Regions from separate parts of the Pectobacterium parmentieri genome, predicted to be linked through region 2. Evidence: predicted binding sites of a transcription regulator. Region 2 holds the regulator's gene; each other region holds the start of a gene.
What was found. Region 2 encodes Fur, which represses iron uptake genes when iron is present. Its sites were predicted from a motif close to ATAATAATGAGAACNACTATCAA; they were not measured.
Positions count from the first base shown of each region.

Region 1 (5,272 bases), 710 kb from region 2:
GTTGGTAATATTTTTCTGGGTAATATCAAACAATGATACGGTCAGCAGGGTATTGCTGCCCGGTGACTGGAATTTTACCCCGACTTCTTTTTGTTCACCGGTGGTGGGTTTAAACGGATCGGTTCCCGGTGCGCCAGAACTCAGATTGGGTTCGAATGACGTGCTGTAACTGATATAAGGCGAAATACCGTTGTCGAAGGCGTACAGCAAGCCAGCTCGCCCCGTGAACTTGTTGTCATTCTGTTGATCGCTGGTGTTTTTCGTACGATTCAATGTTCTGACTTCGCTCCAGTCATGGCGGCCAGACAACAGCAAATTCCAGTTATTCCACTCTAACTGATCCTGCAAATAGATGCCGACTTGATCGACCTTCTTCCGTGTGCTGGTGATTAAAGACAATTCACTATCAGACACGAGGTAAGAGCCATCGTAGTTAGGTTTTGCCCAGTCAAAGCTGTACGCGTCTCCCTTCTCCCCTCCGCGTCGCCAGTAGTTGTAGTCCGTGTTTTGCCATTTGTAATCGAGTCCAATAATGGTTTTGTGTTCAACATCACCGGTAGCGAAATCCGCTTTGAGCTGGTTATCGATCCCCAGTTCATCCACATTCGTCTCTTCACGCTGCTGGCGACGCAGCAGGGTGGTATCTGTAGCACTGCCGCCGGTGGTGTAAACCAAATACTTATATTTTTCTTTCAACTGTGAGTAGCGAAAGTTTTGCTGGAAAGAGAACACGTCATTGAATGAGTGATCGAAAATATAGCCAATGGCAATTTGTTCGTTTTTCGACTGGTGATAGTTTGGATTGCTCAGGTTGAGATCGTGAGGGATGTAGCCAGCGCTGGTGGCCAGGACGGTGCCATAAGCGGGCAGGAAGTTACGGAACCCATTTTCCGGATTGTTTTGGTAGCTGGTCAGCAAGGTAAAACTGGTGTCAGGGTTGGGTAGCCAGGTGAGCGCGGGGGCCACCGCGATGCGTTTTTGTTTGGAATCTTTGACAAACTCGTTTTTGGTGCTGGCAATCCCGTTGAACCGGTACAGCAGTGATTGATCGTCACTGAGTGCGCCGCCGAAATCAAAGGCAGCTTCACCGAAGTGCTGGTTACCTGTGCTGAATTTTACTTTGCGGATGTCCTGCGCCGTAGGCCGCTTACTGGTCATGCTGACTAATCCTCCTGGATTAACCTGACCGTACAGCACCGATGCTGGCCCGTGCACCAACTCCACTCGCTCCAACAACCACGGATCGAGTCTGCCATTTTGTCCGCTGAGTCCGTCCAGGAATTTCGGCGCAAAGCGAAAGCCACGTACTACTACTTCGTCGTTGCGGTTGGACGAACCACGGTAGTTGGTAAAGGCCCCGCTTGAGTAGCTCAGTGCATCGGATACCGTTTGCGCCGCTTGCGCATCCATTTGGTCACGTGTGACGACCGAGATGGTTTGTGGTGTTTTGATCAGTGCCGCGCTGGTTTTGGTTCCTGCGGCACTTTGTTTCGCCACGATGCCCTTCAGCGGCGAGGTAACGCTCTCTCCAGTCGCGGCGCTGACGACGATCGTATCTTCCTCAACGTTGCCGGCAGCATAGACGAGCGGCGAGGTGAGTAACAGTGAGGCCAACGTCAGATGACATGTCGGTGGTATCAATGACATTGTCTGTGGTTTTTTGGTTAAATTTGATAATGATTCTTTGTGTGTTCGACTCATGTTCCATCCCTTAAAAGAAAGCTCTTTATGCGTAGAAAAAAATATTTTTAACGTTATTCGCTTTGGTTAGGTGCGTGACTTAGTCGACAATCTCTCCACAGCAAGAGATCGGTGGTGTGTTCATTACCAAAAAAATGTACGGGTTTTTTGATAAAAAACAGATTTAAAAATAAAAAAGTCACTAATAACAATGCATTGTTTTTATTGCCGATTTAATGAGCAAGTCTGTGTATGAAAAAATCCCGTGTGACCTGCCAAAAAAAACGTCTGCCAACTGTGACACAAAGCGCGATTCATTTTTATGTTATTGCAAATAGAAATAATTCTCAATATGATTTGCGTTGCTTGTTTTGGACAAAAATAGCGCTAAATAATTAAATTAATTAATTGGTTGCGAGGTTGTGACAAGGTTGTAAAAAATGCATATATGGTGATGCGAGAGGTCTTGATGCAGGAAAAACACATAATTCACAGGGCTGCTGTGCTGCTGGCTTCTCCCTTCGTTGGAGAGGCGGAGTGGTGGCATGATTTAGCCCGTATAGGTACCCCCGTTGTAGAGCCGTGTGGTGAGAAGCGAGTGCAGATCACTTTTTTCTGGCGCGATCCTGAAGGGACCGAACAACACTCTACGATTCAGCGCGTTTATATCGACATCAACGGCGTGACAGATCATCACAGCGCTATGCCGCAAAGCCTACAGCGTTTGGCTGGAACGGATGTCTGGCATTGGTCAACGGATATCGAAAGCGACTGGCGCGGCAGCTATAGCCTGTTGCCAATCCGTAGGGAGCAGTTGCCGCCCGTTTTTGCCGATGAGTGTGAGCAGCGTGAATGGTGGTGTTCGCTGTTTCCGCATGCTATCGCCGATCCGTTAAATCTGGTTAAACCCTTTATTACGCACTGGGGGGAATCGCTCTCGGCGGCGCATATGCCAGACGCACCGCCGCAAGCGGCTTGGCACGCGCTGGATGTCGGTCAGGTGTGGGAAGCGGATCCATCCCGGCTGCACGTGTTTTCCTGGCAAAGCACCTTACTCGGCAATGTTCGCCGCATTTGGCTCTATACCACAGGAGAAGGGGTAACGCCGTCGCAGCGTCCTCTGTCGATCATTCTGGACGGGCAAAAATGGGCAGAAGAGATGCCGCTGTTTCAGGCGCTGGATGAGGAAACGCGCCGTGCATCGCTGCCTCCGGCTGTCTGGCTGTTTATTGATGTCATTGATATGTCATACCGCGAACAGGAATTGACGTGCAATAAAGCCTTCTGGCTGGCGGTACAAGAAGAGCTATTACCGTTAGCTAAACAGTATGCCTCTTTCAGCGACGAGCCCGATCGCACGGTTGTTTCTGGGCAGAGTTACGGTGGGCTGTCAGCCTTGTTCGCTGGCATATTTTGGCCGCAACGGTTTGGTCGGGTACTGACGCAGTCCGGTTCGTTTTGGTGGCCGAATGTGGAATGGGTGACCCACTTTTCGGAAAACCTAGAACAAGACGAGGGCTGGTTGATCACACAGGCGCGTCAGCCTCGTTCGGCGGTTCCTCCTTTGGTTATTTTTCAGGACGTGGGAACGCGTGAAACGGATATGGCATTCGTCAATCGGCAGATGAATCAGGCGTTGTGCCACGCCGGACACCAGATCCATTACCGAGAGTATGCGGGCGGCCACGACACCCTGTGCTGGCGTGGCGGATTGATTGATGGGTTTCGCTGGTTACTGAGTGATGCCAACGCAGTAAATAAACATACACAAACGGAACAAGGTGAGGACGATGAGCCAGGAACAGCAAAATCCCTTTGATAATGACAGTCTGACATTTTACGTACTCATGAATACGCAACGTCAATACAGCCTCTGGCCTGCGTTTGCCGACGTTCCTGCGGGATGGCATCAGGTTATTGGCCCAGACACGCGAACGGCCTGCATGACTTATATCGAAACTCACTGGGTGGACATGCGGCCTGCCAGCCTGCAATAGCTTGATGGAATTAAACGCCTTCAGCGTCAGTAAATCGGTTTTGGGATTCTTTCTGTTTGTCGTGTAAGGAAAACAACGTGTCTGAAACACAGTTATTGTCGGAAGAAGAGATGACGTATCAAGAACTGCCTTTGGTAGCAGCACAGCCGGGTATCTGGATAGCGGATCAAATCGCCAGCCAACATAATGCCTATACGGTGGCTCATGTCATTGAGTTATCGGGAGACATCGTCCCACGCCTGCTGGATGCGGCTATCCGGCAAGGGCTGTCCGAGGCCGATACGCTGCATGCCCATTTTGGACTCAATGAAACGGGCGAACCTGTGCAACAGATTCCGCGCCGCATCGACAGTCAGCACGTACACGCGCCGGAGTGGCTCGACTTTAGCAAACAGAAAGACGGCGATAACGCGGCGTGGACATTATTTCGCGACGATGTGGCTGCCGATTTGCCAGCAGATGGCGGAGCGCCGCTATACCGCCAGGTGGTAGTACAGGTTGCCGCGCAACCGGCACGTTGGCTGTGGTATCAACGTTATCACCATATTCTGCTGGACGGCTTTAGTTTTCACCGCTTGAATCAGAGGATCGTGGATATTTACAACGCGCATCTCTCGGGGGGAACGCTTCAGGCCGCGCCATTTACTCCATTCGCGGAGGTGGTGCAGGAATATCAGTCCTGGCAGACGTCAGTGTCATGCCAGCGAGCGGCAGCCTTCTGGCAAGAACATGCCCGTGATCTGCCGGCTCCGGTATCGCTGGCAAGTGACGTGTGTGTCGCCACTGTGCCAGGGGAGCGCGCACTGCATCAGCGTGTCTCCGCAGAGGGTGTGTGTTTTGATAGCATCCTGTCGGATTTGAATATACAGCAGGTGCAACCCGCAGAGCTGGTGATGGCTGCGTTATACATCTATCTTTTCCGCATGAGCGGTGAATCCCGGTTATCGGTGGGGTTTCCGTTTATGCGCCGCATGGGATCGGCAGCGCTCTCCGCTGTTGGGCCGGTGGTGAATGTGTTACCGCTATCGCTCACACTACAGCCAGACATGACGATAAAAGAAGTCACGCTGGCGCTCGTCAATGAAATTAACGTCGTGCGTCGGCATCAACGTTACGAGGCGGAACAACTGCGGCGCGATCTCGGTTTGGTCGGCCAGCGTGATGGGCTTTACGGACCCGTCATCAATTTTAAAGTTTACCACGACCGTCTGGTGCTGGGAGACACGCCCGCAACGGTGCATACGTTGTCCATGGGGCCGATTGACGATCTGGAGTTTGTTCTGGGTTTTGATGACGGCGTCATGAATCTGGAACTGGTGGCGAATCCCGCGCGTTACGATCGGCAGACGTTGCAGTGGCATGCGGCACGTATTCATTATTTGCTACGCCAATTGATGCAGCATCCACAACAGCCGATAGGGCAGTTGGCGCTGGTTGATGCTGACGAGTGCGAACGCCTGGCTGAATGGGGGCGTGGTCCCGAATTAGCAACATCAATGGTGTCTGTGCTGGCCCGATTCTCGCAACAGGTTGCGTCTCAGCCGGATACGATTGCGGTGGCCTGCGGTGTGCAGTCTCTGAGCTACCGTGAATTG
Region 1 is NZ_CP015749.1:5,024,573-5,029,844, forward strand. It holds gene A8F97_RS22825 (TonB-dependent siderophore receptor) at 1-1,701, opposite strand, end outside; gene fes (enterochelin esterase) at 2,150-3,499, shown strand; gene A8F97_RS22835 (MbtH family protein) at 3,471-3,677, shown strand; gene A8F97_RS00005 (amino acid adenylation domain-containing protein) at 3,755-5,272, shown strand, end outside.
Region 1: a site for Fur is predicted at 2,015-2,037, ahead of fes (enterochelin esterase). Genes of this name have one in related genera too.

Region 2 (5,272 bases):
GTTCTGGTTTGATGTCGCAGGTATCAACGATATTCCTAACTTCCTGGCAGGCCAACAGTCTATCGATTCTGGTAAAGCCATCGTTGGGATCACTGGGCGTTATCAGGCGGGCTTCTTCCCGATTATGATGTTCGGCCTGCCGGGCGCTGCGCTAGCGATTTACCACTGCGCGCGCCCAGAGAACAAAAGCAAAGTGGCCGGGATTATGTTGGCGGCGGCATTTGCTTCATTCTTTACCGGGATCACCGAGCCGCTGGAATTTTCGTTTATGTTTGTCGCGCCAGTGCTGTATTTCCTGCATGCGTTACTGACAGGTTTTTCCGTCTTTATTGCAGCCAGTATGCAGTGGATCGCCGGTTTTGGTTTCAGTGCCGGTCTGGTGGATATGGTGCTGTCTTCACGTAATCCGCTGGCAACCCAGTGGTACATGTTGATAGCGCAGGGGCTGGTATTCTTCGTCATTTACTACGTGGTGTTCCGCTTTACCATCACTCGCTTCAATCTGTTAACGCCGGGACGTGAGCTGGCGGTAAGCGGTAGTGAGGCAGATGGCTATGACGTGATTAAAGCGTCTGTGGGCAAGAAGTCAAACGATACGGCGGCGTTGGCACAGGGATATTTACAGGCACTTGGCGGTAAAGCCAACCTGGTTGGCATCGATGCCTGTATCACACGTTTGCGTTTGAACGTGGTTGATTCCTCTCTGGTTGATGATGCACAGGCGAAACGTCTTGGCGCTGCGGGTGTTATTCGCCTGAATAAACAAAGCGTACAGATTGTTGTGGGCACGCAGGCTGAGTCGATCGCAACGGCGCTGAAAGCGGAGTATGACAAGGCGTAATATAATGACGATGCTTGTGTAACGCCGTGTTATATCGATGAAACTGAGGGGGTGAGATAGCAATCTCGCCCCTTTTTTTCGTTATGAATAATTAACGGTTGTTTCCCAGCGTAGCTTGTTGGATCATTGTCGGTTATACGTCGTTTTAGCATTGAGGAATGAAGAATGAGTGAGGCTGAAGCCCGCCCGACTAACTTTATCCGTCAGATTATTGATGAAGATCTGGCGTCTGGTAAGCATGACCGTATTCAGACACGTTTTCCGCCAGAGCCGAATGGTTATCTGCATATTGGGCATGCCAAATCTATTTGCCTGAATTTTGGTATCGCGCGTGACTATCAAGGGCAATGCAACCTGCGTTTTGACGACACCAATCCGGTAAAAGAAGATATCGAATACGTTGAGTCGATCAAACGTGACGTCGAGTGGCTGGGTTTTTCATGGAGCGGTAACGTTCGTTATTCTTCTGATTATTTTGATCAACTGCACGCTTATGCGGTTGAGCTGATCGGTAAAGGGCTGGCTTACGTTGATGAGCTGACCGCCGATCAGATTCGCGAATACCGTGGTACGTTGACGGCACCGGGCAAAAACAGCCCTTATCGTGACCGTACCGTGCAGGAAAACCTGGCGCTATTTGAAAAAATGCGTAACGGCGGGTTTGCTGAAGGTACTGCTTGTCTGCGTGCAAAAATCGATATGGCATCATCCTTTATCGTGATGCGCGATCCGGTGCTGTATCGCATTAAGTTCTCCGATCACCACCAGACGGGCAATAAGTGGTGCATCTACCCGATGTATGACTTCACCCACTGCATTTCCGATGCGCTGGAAGGGATCACGCATTCTCTATGTACGTTGGAATTCCAGGATAATCGTCGTCTGTACGACTGGGTGCTGGATAACATCACGATTCCTTGCCATCCACGCCAGTACGAATTCTCCCGCCTCAATCTCGAATACGCGATTATGTCCAAGCGTAAGCTGAACCAACTGGTTGTGGAAAATGTGGTTGAAGGATGGGATGACCCGCGTATGCCGACTATCTCAGGCCTGCGTCGTCGTGGCTATAGTGCGGCTTCCGTCCGTGAATTTTGTGTGCGCATCGGCGTAACGAAGCAGGACAATAACGTGGAAATGGCCGCGCTTGAATCCTGCATCCGTGACGATCTGAATGAGAATGCTCCGCGTGCGATGGCAGTGTTAGATCCAGTCAAAGTCGTGATCGAGAACCTGCCCGCTGAGCACGAAGAGTTTGTTGCGATGCCGAACCATCCTAATAAGCCGGAAATGGGCTCGCGTCAGGTGGCATTCAGCCGTGAAGTTTACATCGATCGCGCTGACTTCCGTGAAGAAGCTAACAAACAGTACAAACGTCTGGTGTTGGGTAAAGAAGTTCGTTTGCGTAATGCCTATGTGATCAAAGCTGATCGCATTGAAAAAGACGAGCAGGGCACCATCTCCACGATCTATTGTAGTTATGATGCGGAAACGCTGAGCAAAGATCCGGCTGACGGCCGTAAAGTGAAGGGGGTTATCCACTGGGTCTCCGCGGCGCATGGCGTGCCAGCAGAATTCCGTTTGTACGATCGTTTATTCAGTGTGGCAAATCCTGGCGCGGCGGATGACTTCCTGTCGACGATTAACCCAGACTCACTGAAAGTTACGCGAGGCTTTGTCGAAGCGAGTTTGGCGCAGGCGGAAATAGAGAAAGCGTATCAGTTTGAGCGCGAAGGCTATTTCTGTGCCGATCGCGTTTACTCCAGTACAGACCATCTGGTGTTTAACCGAACGGTCGGGCTGCGCGATACCTGGGTAGGTTAAGGGCATGAGTTAGAAAATAAAACCGCCTCGGCGGTTTTATTTTTTTATGTGGTCGATTTATCGTGTGGACTCATGCAGGGTTTCGTCTTCTCGACAATCCCCTTCACTGCAATGCCCATAGAGATACAAACTGTGGTTGGTCAATTTAATGCCGTGTCTTTCTGCGATCTCACGCTGACGTGCTTCGATAGATTCATCGCGGAATTCAATGACTTTGCCACAGTCGAGGCAAATTAAGTGATCGTGATGATGCTGCTGCGTCAATTCAAAGACGGATTTACCACCTTCGAAGTTATGACGGGTTACGATACCTGCATCATCAAACTGGTTGAGTACGCGATAGACGGTAGCAAGACCAATCTCTTCGCCCATATCAATCAGTCTCTTGTATAAATCTTCCGCACTGACGTGATGACAGACAGGATCCTGTAACACTTCCAGTATTTTCAGTCTTGGAAGAGTGACTTTCAAGCCGGCCTTCTTCAATGCGGTATTGTTGTCAGTCATGCGGGTTTAGTCCTGTAGCTTACTTATCAATGGAGGCTGCCTAGCCTATGACATCGGTCGGCTCAAAAAATGCAAACGCGTCTCAATTATAGAACCGCGCATACAAAATGAAAACAAGGGAATGTTAACAATATTGTCCCCACTCACACTACTGATATATAACGCAATCCGTTGTTGATGAATGAGGAAAAGGTAAAGCGCGTATAAAACCGATGGGATTATTGTACAGGTTTACTGATAGAAGTTAAAAAAATGTATCAATTATTATGAAAGGTTTTACCTATCGATACTATTTTGGCTCTGATAGGGATTATCAGAGCCAAAATGGCTTAACCAACCAGCTCTTTCAGATTCAGTTCATCGCCGATCTGTTTCACCCACGTCGTCACGCGCTCGCTGGTCAATTCAGGCTGGCGGTCTTCATCGATAGCCAAACCAATGAAGTGATTATCGTCGGCAAGTCCTTTAGACGCTTCAAAATAATAGCCTTCTGTTGGCCAGTGGCCGACAATCGTCGCGCCGCGAGGCTCAATGATGTCGCGAATAGTTCCCATGGCATCACAGAAGTATTCTGCATAGTCTTCCTGATCGCCACAGCCAAACAGAGCAACCAATTTTCCGGTGAAATCAACCTCTTCCAACGAAGGGAAGAAGTCATCCCAATCGCACTGAGCTTCACCGTAATACCAGGTTGGAATACCTAACAGCAGAATATCGAAACCTTCCAGGTCTTCTTTGCTGCTTTTGGCGATGTCATGAACATCAGCAACGCTGGTGCCTAACTGTTGTTGGATCGTTTTGGCGATGTTTTCCGTGTTGCCGGTATCACTGCCAAAGAATATTCCGATGAGTGCCATGAATTGAATAACCCCTTGATTCCTAATGGTATGGTGTAATGTTTCACCCACTTATCTGCTAATAATAACAGACACTCACATTAGGAGAAACTCGTATCGGTATAGAGGCGTAAATCAAGAGCATGCAAAATGCGGAGGGCGATAAAAGGAGCGAAGTGCATCTCTTCTGGCGCTAAATTATCCATGTCAATAGTATGGTTATATTGCCTTCCGAGATTAGACATGCATAGCCCAGTACCAGAAGGTTATTTATTTGCAACGACGTTTCATTTTTTATGAATGATGTTTTTATTTTGCATTTCCTTTCAGTTGTAATTAAAAGCAGACTTCTTTTTTTAAGAAATAAAAGTCACGGAACGGTACATCTCTATTTAGGGAGAATTAAAATACATACAAAAGATAATGTTTTTATTGAATTGAAGATTTGTAACATTTTTCGGGAATATTCCTAATCAAAGAAGATAAGAATTATAATCATTTGTAGCTGAAACGATGCAACCTTGAAGAGAAAGTCTTTAGCTTTTGATATTAAAGAATAAAATGAAAATGATGTTTAAATTGCTTTTCCGTCTGGCTGTGTATCCACGCCAACGCACAAGGGACGTAGGGTGGCAGTCGCTTTGCTTTCAACCCTCTGATTAAAAAACGTATATTTATAAAAATAGGCGAATTTATTCTCGGTGTGAAAAATTATATTAATAAATATAGCAAGAGTGCTAAATATTCTCTGTATTTAGCCGATGAACTAGCGTGGTTTTTGAGTTTTCGACTCGGTGAAATGTGAACGCTAGGGAGAAGTGGTCTGTTTTATTGTGTGAATTTTCTGATTCATATTGGTTGATTAGCGATAAAAATCTTTTTAACCATTTTCCTGATTTGGAGTGAGCTATGAGACTTATTAAAAATATTGCCATCAGAACCGCTATGCTATGGGTGCTGGGCATTTTTTGTGTTCTTTGGGGGGGGGTATCGATATATACCCTGTTCTCTTTTAAAGAGATGACTACAACCTCAAAAACCAGCACCTTGCTGGTTCAGAACATGAATTTCATCAACCAGGGCAACGATCAATACTTCCGTATGGTAACCCGTCTGGCGCGTGCCGTAGATGCGCGTCGCAGTGGTGATAATGCTACCGCTGATAAAGAGCAGGCCTCTGCTCTCGTCGCGCTGGATAAACTGAAGTCTGATTTGGTGGCGTTTAATGCCATCGATCATGCGGGTCTGGATAATGCTCTGGTGC
Region 2 is NZ_CP015749.1:708,710-713,981, forward strand. It holds gene nagE (N-acetylglucosamine-specific PTS transporter subunit IIBC) at 1-841, shown strand, start outside; gene glnS (glutamine--tRNA ligase) at 1,007-2,665, shown strand; gene fur (ferric iron uptake transcriptional regulator) at 2,723-3,172, opposite strand; gene fldA (flavodoxin FldA) at 3,502-4,029, opposite strand; gene A8F97_RS03065 (methyl-accepting chemotaxis protein) at 4,918-5,272, shown strand, end outside.

Region 3 (5,272 bases), 2.1 Mb from region 2:
TTCATGTTAACGCGGTAGCTCTTTTCCAGATCGGTCGTGGCGAACAGATGGTTCATCACCTGATCCATATCGATACGGTTCGAGCGCGGCACCAGCACCAGGCGGGTTGGATTTTCGTGATCGGATTCATCACGCAGGTCTTCCACCATCGGCAGCTTCTTCGCACGCATCTGGCTGGCAATCTGCTCCAGCACTTTGGCACCCGAAACCTGATGTGGCAACGCGGTAATCACCACATCACCGTCTTCTTTCTTCCACACCGCGCGCATCCGCACCGAACCACGACCATTCTGGTAGAGTTTGCGCACTTCATCACGCGGCGTGATGATTTCGGCTTCCGTCGGGAAATCTGGTCCCTGCACATGCTGAAGCAAATCGTCCAACGAGGCTTTCGGGTTTTCCAGCAGCATGACGGCTGCCGCAGCGATTTCACGCACATTGTGCGGCGGAATATCCGTTGCCATACCGACGGCGATCCCGGTGGTGCCGTTCAGCAATATATTCGGCAAGCGCGCAGGCAGCATCTTCGGCTCTTGCATCGTGCCGTCAAAATTCGGGGTGTAATCGACCGTGCCCTGCCCTAATTCTGACAACAGCACTTCCGCGTATTTGGACAACCGCGATTCGGTATAACGCATGGCGGCGAACGATTTCGGATCGTCCGGTGCCCCCCAGTTCCCCTGACCATCCACCAGCGGATAACGGTAAGAGAACGGCTGCGCCATCAGCACCATCGCTTCATAACAGGCGCTGTCGCCGTGCGGGTGGTATTTACCCAGCACGTCACCCACGGTACGGGCAGATTTTTTAAATTTGGCGCTGGCATTCAGCCCCAGCTCGGACATCGCATACACAATGCGACGCTGCACAGGTTTCAGGCCATCGCCAATGAACGGCAATGCCCTATCCATGATGACGTACATGGAATAATTCAGGTATGCATTTTCGGTAAACGTGCGCAGCGCAAGGCTTTCTGCGCCGTCATGAGTCATCTCACTCATTTATCTCACTTTCCTCACATCGCGGCGCGATTGTTACGCTTTCCGACACGCCATAGCGGCGGTATGTTTGGCGGGAATAGTACCTTATCTGATGAGGTGATGTCACAAGGAACAACGTCATTGCCCCACAGGCGATTGTTGGTATGAATCCGACGGTTGCCAGAGAAGGTGGCTAGCGATAGTGGTAAACGCTCGGGTGATCGGCAGTCACCGTTTCACCCCAGACGGAAATCGACGTTTGATCTGGCCGCAACATTGGTTGCCCCTTGCGCCCCAACAGGATGCGCTCAGCGGCAGCGCCGAAAGACGGCCCTTCAAACCAGAACGCCTCATGCACAAAACTCATTCCGTAGCAGGCCCCCGTCGCATCCATAAGCAGAGCACCGTGCGAATGATGTGTCTCACCGATAAGAATCAGCGTCGTGCTTAGAATATCTTGCCACTCCAGCAGCGTTTCATCCCCCTGCAAATCTACACTGCCGCCAAAAACAATATCGCCGCTGGCGCACTCTTCCCCAGTACCGCATTGCCCAACCGTCAGCTCACCGAATGCTTGCAGGATCGCGCAAGCCGGATGGTTCTCAGACACAAACAACGGGGCTGATTGCGCGACGTTATGTGGCCAGCCTGCCGCCTGAAAAAGGGGAAGAACGGACTCAGGTATTTCAATCAACATCGTTAGCCACCTTGCTAACCCACAGACCGTTTCATTAAGAATTATTCATCTTCATTGCCGCAACAAACGATAATGATTAACATATTGATAATAATTATCATTACCACATGATAATTAATGTTATTCGCCGTTTTGCATTTCCCTTGCAGACGTTAGCTACCAGCACGCCATGTTTCCCCAACGCCGCTGGTCAGAACAACCTTATAGCAGAGTATCATTATGTTAATTAACAAAAAGTTAAATAAGATTCTTCTCACCGGCATCTTGACTAGCGTCGCGCTTCACAGCATGGCAGCGGATAGCACCACGGGCAATAGCGCACTCAACGGCAAGAATGAAGACAACGCGGCGGCTAAAACGGAACCGACGGGTGACGTCATGACCGTACACGCCCCTGAAATTGAGAAAAAAGCGGGCTCATCCGTCTCAATCACTGCCAATGATATGCAAAAGAATGGCGGTAACGATTTTGGCACCATTATGCGTTACCAGCCGTTAATCAGCGCCACGGGCTCCAGCGGTGGCAGTAATACAGGGAAAAGTGGCTTCGATCGCGGCGGCTACACGGGCTACAACATTCGCGGAATAGAAAGCAATCGCGTCGCCATTGATACCGACGGCATCGCTCTGCCTAATGCAACAGGGCGCAGTTATGCCAGCAGAGCTGGGTTTAATACGTTTGGCATGGGGCGTGACTATGTCGACCCTTATATTTATGGACGGGTGAATATCGAATCCGGTGCAACCTCAGCGGAAAATGCGATCAATGCGCTAGGCGGAAGTGTTTCGTTCCGTCCCAAATCAGCAGATGATTATTTAAGCGCGAATAAACAGGAGTATGTCGGCTTCCAGAGTGATTATGACTCTGCCAACCATGGTTGGCATAACGGCATCACCGCCGCAGGCGGTGATGCCGAACTGCGCGGCATTGTCGTTCTCAGTCGTCGTGACGGCCAGCAAACGCGTAACAACAGCGACGAGATCGCCGCTTACCCAGCAAACTGGCACTCTAACGCCATTCTGGCATCGGCCATCTGGCAACCGAATGATGAACACCAACTCACCGGTACGTTGGATTACTATCATAAAACCAACCACACCCACTACGATTACTGGGGTAGCCTGCCAAGCGGCAATAATACGATTTATGGCACCGCGCAACAAAGCAGCGAGACTCGCCGCTGGAGCACCAGCCTGAAAGACCGCTGGACGCCCGCCAACAACACACTGGTTGATTTAGTTGATAGCCGCATTTACTTCCAAAACAGCGAATCGCATGACAACACTTGGCTACCTGCAACCACGGGAATGGCTGCCGCCGATAGCCATCGTGTCTATTCTGATTACAATGTAAAAACTTACGGCTTCGATACCCATCTGGTGAAAAGCTGGGATCGTCACGAGTTTAGCTGGGGCCTCAATACCAGCCAAACCAAAACAGAGCGTCCGTTCAGGCAATCGCCTAACCAAACGGGTGCGAATAACATTATGCAGCCAGAAGCCGATAGCGACAGCTACACCATCGGCGGCTTCGTGCAGGATACCGTCTCTTGGGATCTGGCTGGGCACGCCTTCTCGGTCGTCCCTGCCGTGCGCGCCATCCATCAGCGTACCAAAGCGACCAACACAGTTCGCCTGAGCGGTGACGGTAGCGTAATCAGTGGATCCGATGTCAACAGACTGTACGGTAAAGCCAACAGCGATACACAAATTCTGCCTTCACTGAGCTTCCTCTACGATATTACCCCGACGCTGACGACCTATTTGCAGTACCGTCGTGGCGCACAGTTCCCCGATGCCAGCCAACTTTATGGCAGCACCAACCTTGACGCCAACTTTGCCGGTCCGTTTCAGTATGCCTTTATCGGCAATAGCGACCTCAAAACGGAAACCAGCAACAACATAGAATGGGGATTAAAAGGCGAAGCAACGGAGGGCGTCACGTTCCGCACAGCGCTGTTCTACAACACGTATAAGAATTTTATCGCCAATACCCGCTACCGTCGTGGAGCTAATCCAGATAGATTTACCATGGTTCCGAGCAATATCAGTACCATATTTCAGGCAGAAAACCGTGATAAAGCTTACATCTACGGCGGTGAAATCAGTAGCAAAGTACAGCTAGGCACCTGGTTCCCAGCGGTGGATGGGCTTAGCACCACGCTGGCATTTGGCTACACCAAAGGTCAATCACAGTCTCGCTATCTTGGTGACCGCTATGTCGATCTCGACAGCGTCGCCCCGATGAAAGCGGTTATTGGCATCGCCTATGACGATCCTTCCCAGCGCTATGGTGCCGCCCTGACGTCGACTTTCCAGAAAGGAAAACAAGCGCAGGATACGAATCGTCAAAACTACCCTAATGCAGGCACGGCAATCACTGACTCTACCGCCGAATATATGCGGATCCCCGGTTATGGCATGGTGGATTTGACCGCCTACTATCGCGTGACCAAAGACGTGAAAATCAGTGGTGGCGTGTATAACCTGACTGACCGTAAATATTGGGACTACCTGAGCAGCCGTCAGATCGAAACCAATGACCGACAGGGGCAATACGATCGCGCCCTGTCTACAGCCCCCGGCCGTTCCTTCCAACTGGGTGTGAATGTCGATTTCTAATCGGCAGACACGATGACCCTCTGAAATAAGGCGATGTTCAGTTCAGGCATCGCCGCCGTCATCAGGCAAGAATGCGCAGTACGGCTTTCTTGCCTTTTTATTTCACCGCGTTGGCTTACTGATATTTTTACTCTCACGACATGACTCAACGAAATAATTAATATGCAGAGGGGATCACAGTTATTCCATCTGATAACGTGATCGTCGTCTCAATTAACATTCGGCAAGCATCATGTTTTAATTTTGTCCTATTCAACGGACAGCATTTAGTATTGTCCCTATCGACTATCGCGACTAGATTAATCACTACACCATCCTATTTAAATAAACGAACCAAGAAAATAAAACAGGAAATTATTTAGAAAAAATTATCAATTCGATAAGCATCAGAAAATCTAACGAATCACAGAGGGTAATATGATGCAACCACTCACCTCCCGCCAGAACCGTTTATTGAAATATCTGTTACAACACCAGGGATATGTAACGGTTAAAGATATTGCACATTACCTGGATGTGTCTGAAAAAACCGTCTATCGTGATATGCAATTTGTTGAAGCCTTCCTTTCTGTCTGGAATATTTATCCAGACAAAAAGGTCGGTGCGGGAATCATGCTAACAGCGAATAACGACAGACACCTCACGTTGCTGGAACAGCAACTCGTCGTGGATGATGGAGATACCGATGCCCTGATCAATAATGCGCGTCGCGTCAAAATCGCCTCACAGTTGTTAAGCGACACGCCTCACGAAACCTCCATCAGCAAGCTGTCTGAACGCTATTTCATCAGCAGCGCCTCTATCGTTAACGATCTGAAAATCATCGAAAGCTGGCTACATCCACTGGGATTGTCGCTGGTGCGCAGCCAGAGCGGCACGCACATTGAAGGCAGTGAGAATCAGGTGCGTCAGGCGATGGCATCACTGATTAATGACGTTATGCATCATAAAGAACCCGGCCCGCTTAACCACT
Region 3 is NZ_CP015749.1:3,682,789-3,688,060, forward strand. It holds gene parC (DNA topoisomerase IV subunit A) at 1-1,001, opposite strand, end outside; gene A8F97_RS16700 (SUKH-3 domain-containing protein) at 1,174-1,677, opposite strand; gene A8F97_RS16705 (TonB-dependent receptor domain-containing protein) at 1,897-4,299, shown strand; gene A8F97_RS16710 (BglG family transcription antiterminator) at 4,717-5,272, shown strand, end outside.
Region 3: a site for Fur is predicted at 1,762-1,784, ahead of A8F97_RS16705 (TonB-dependent receptor domain-containing protein). Genes of this name have one in related genera too.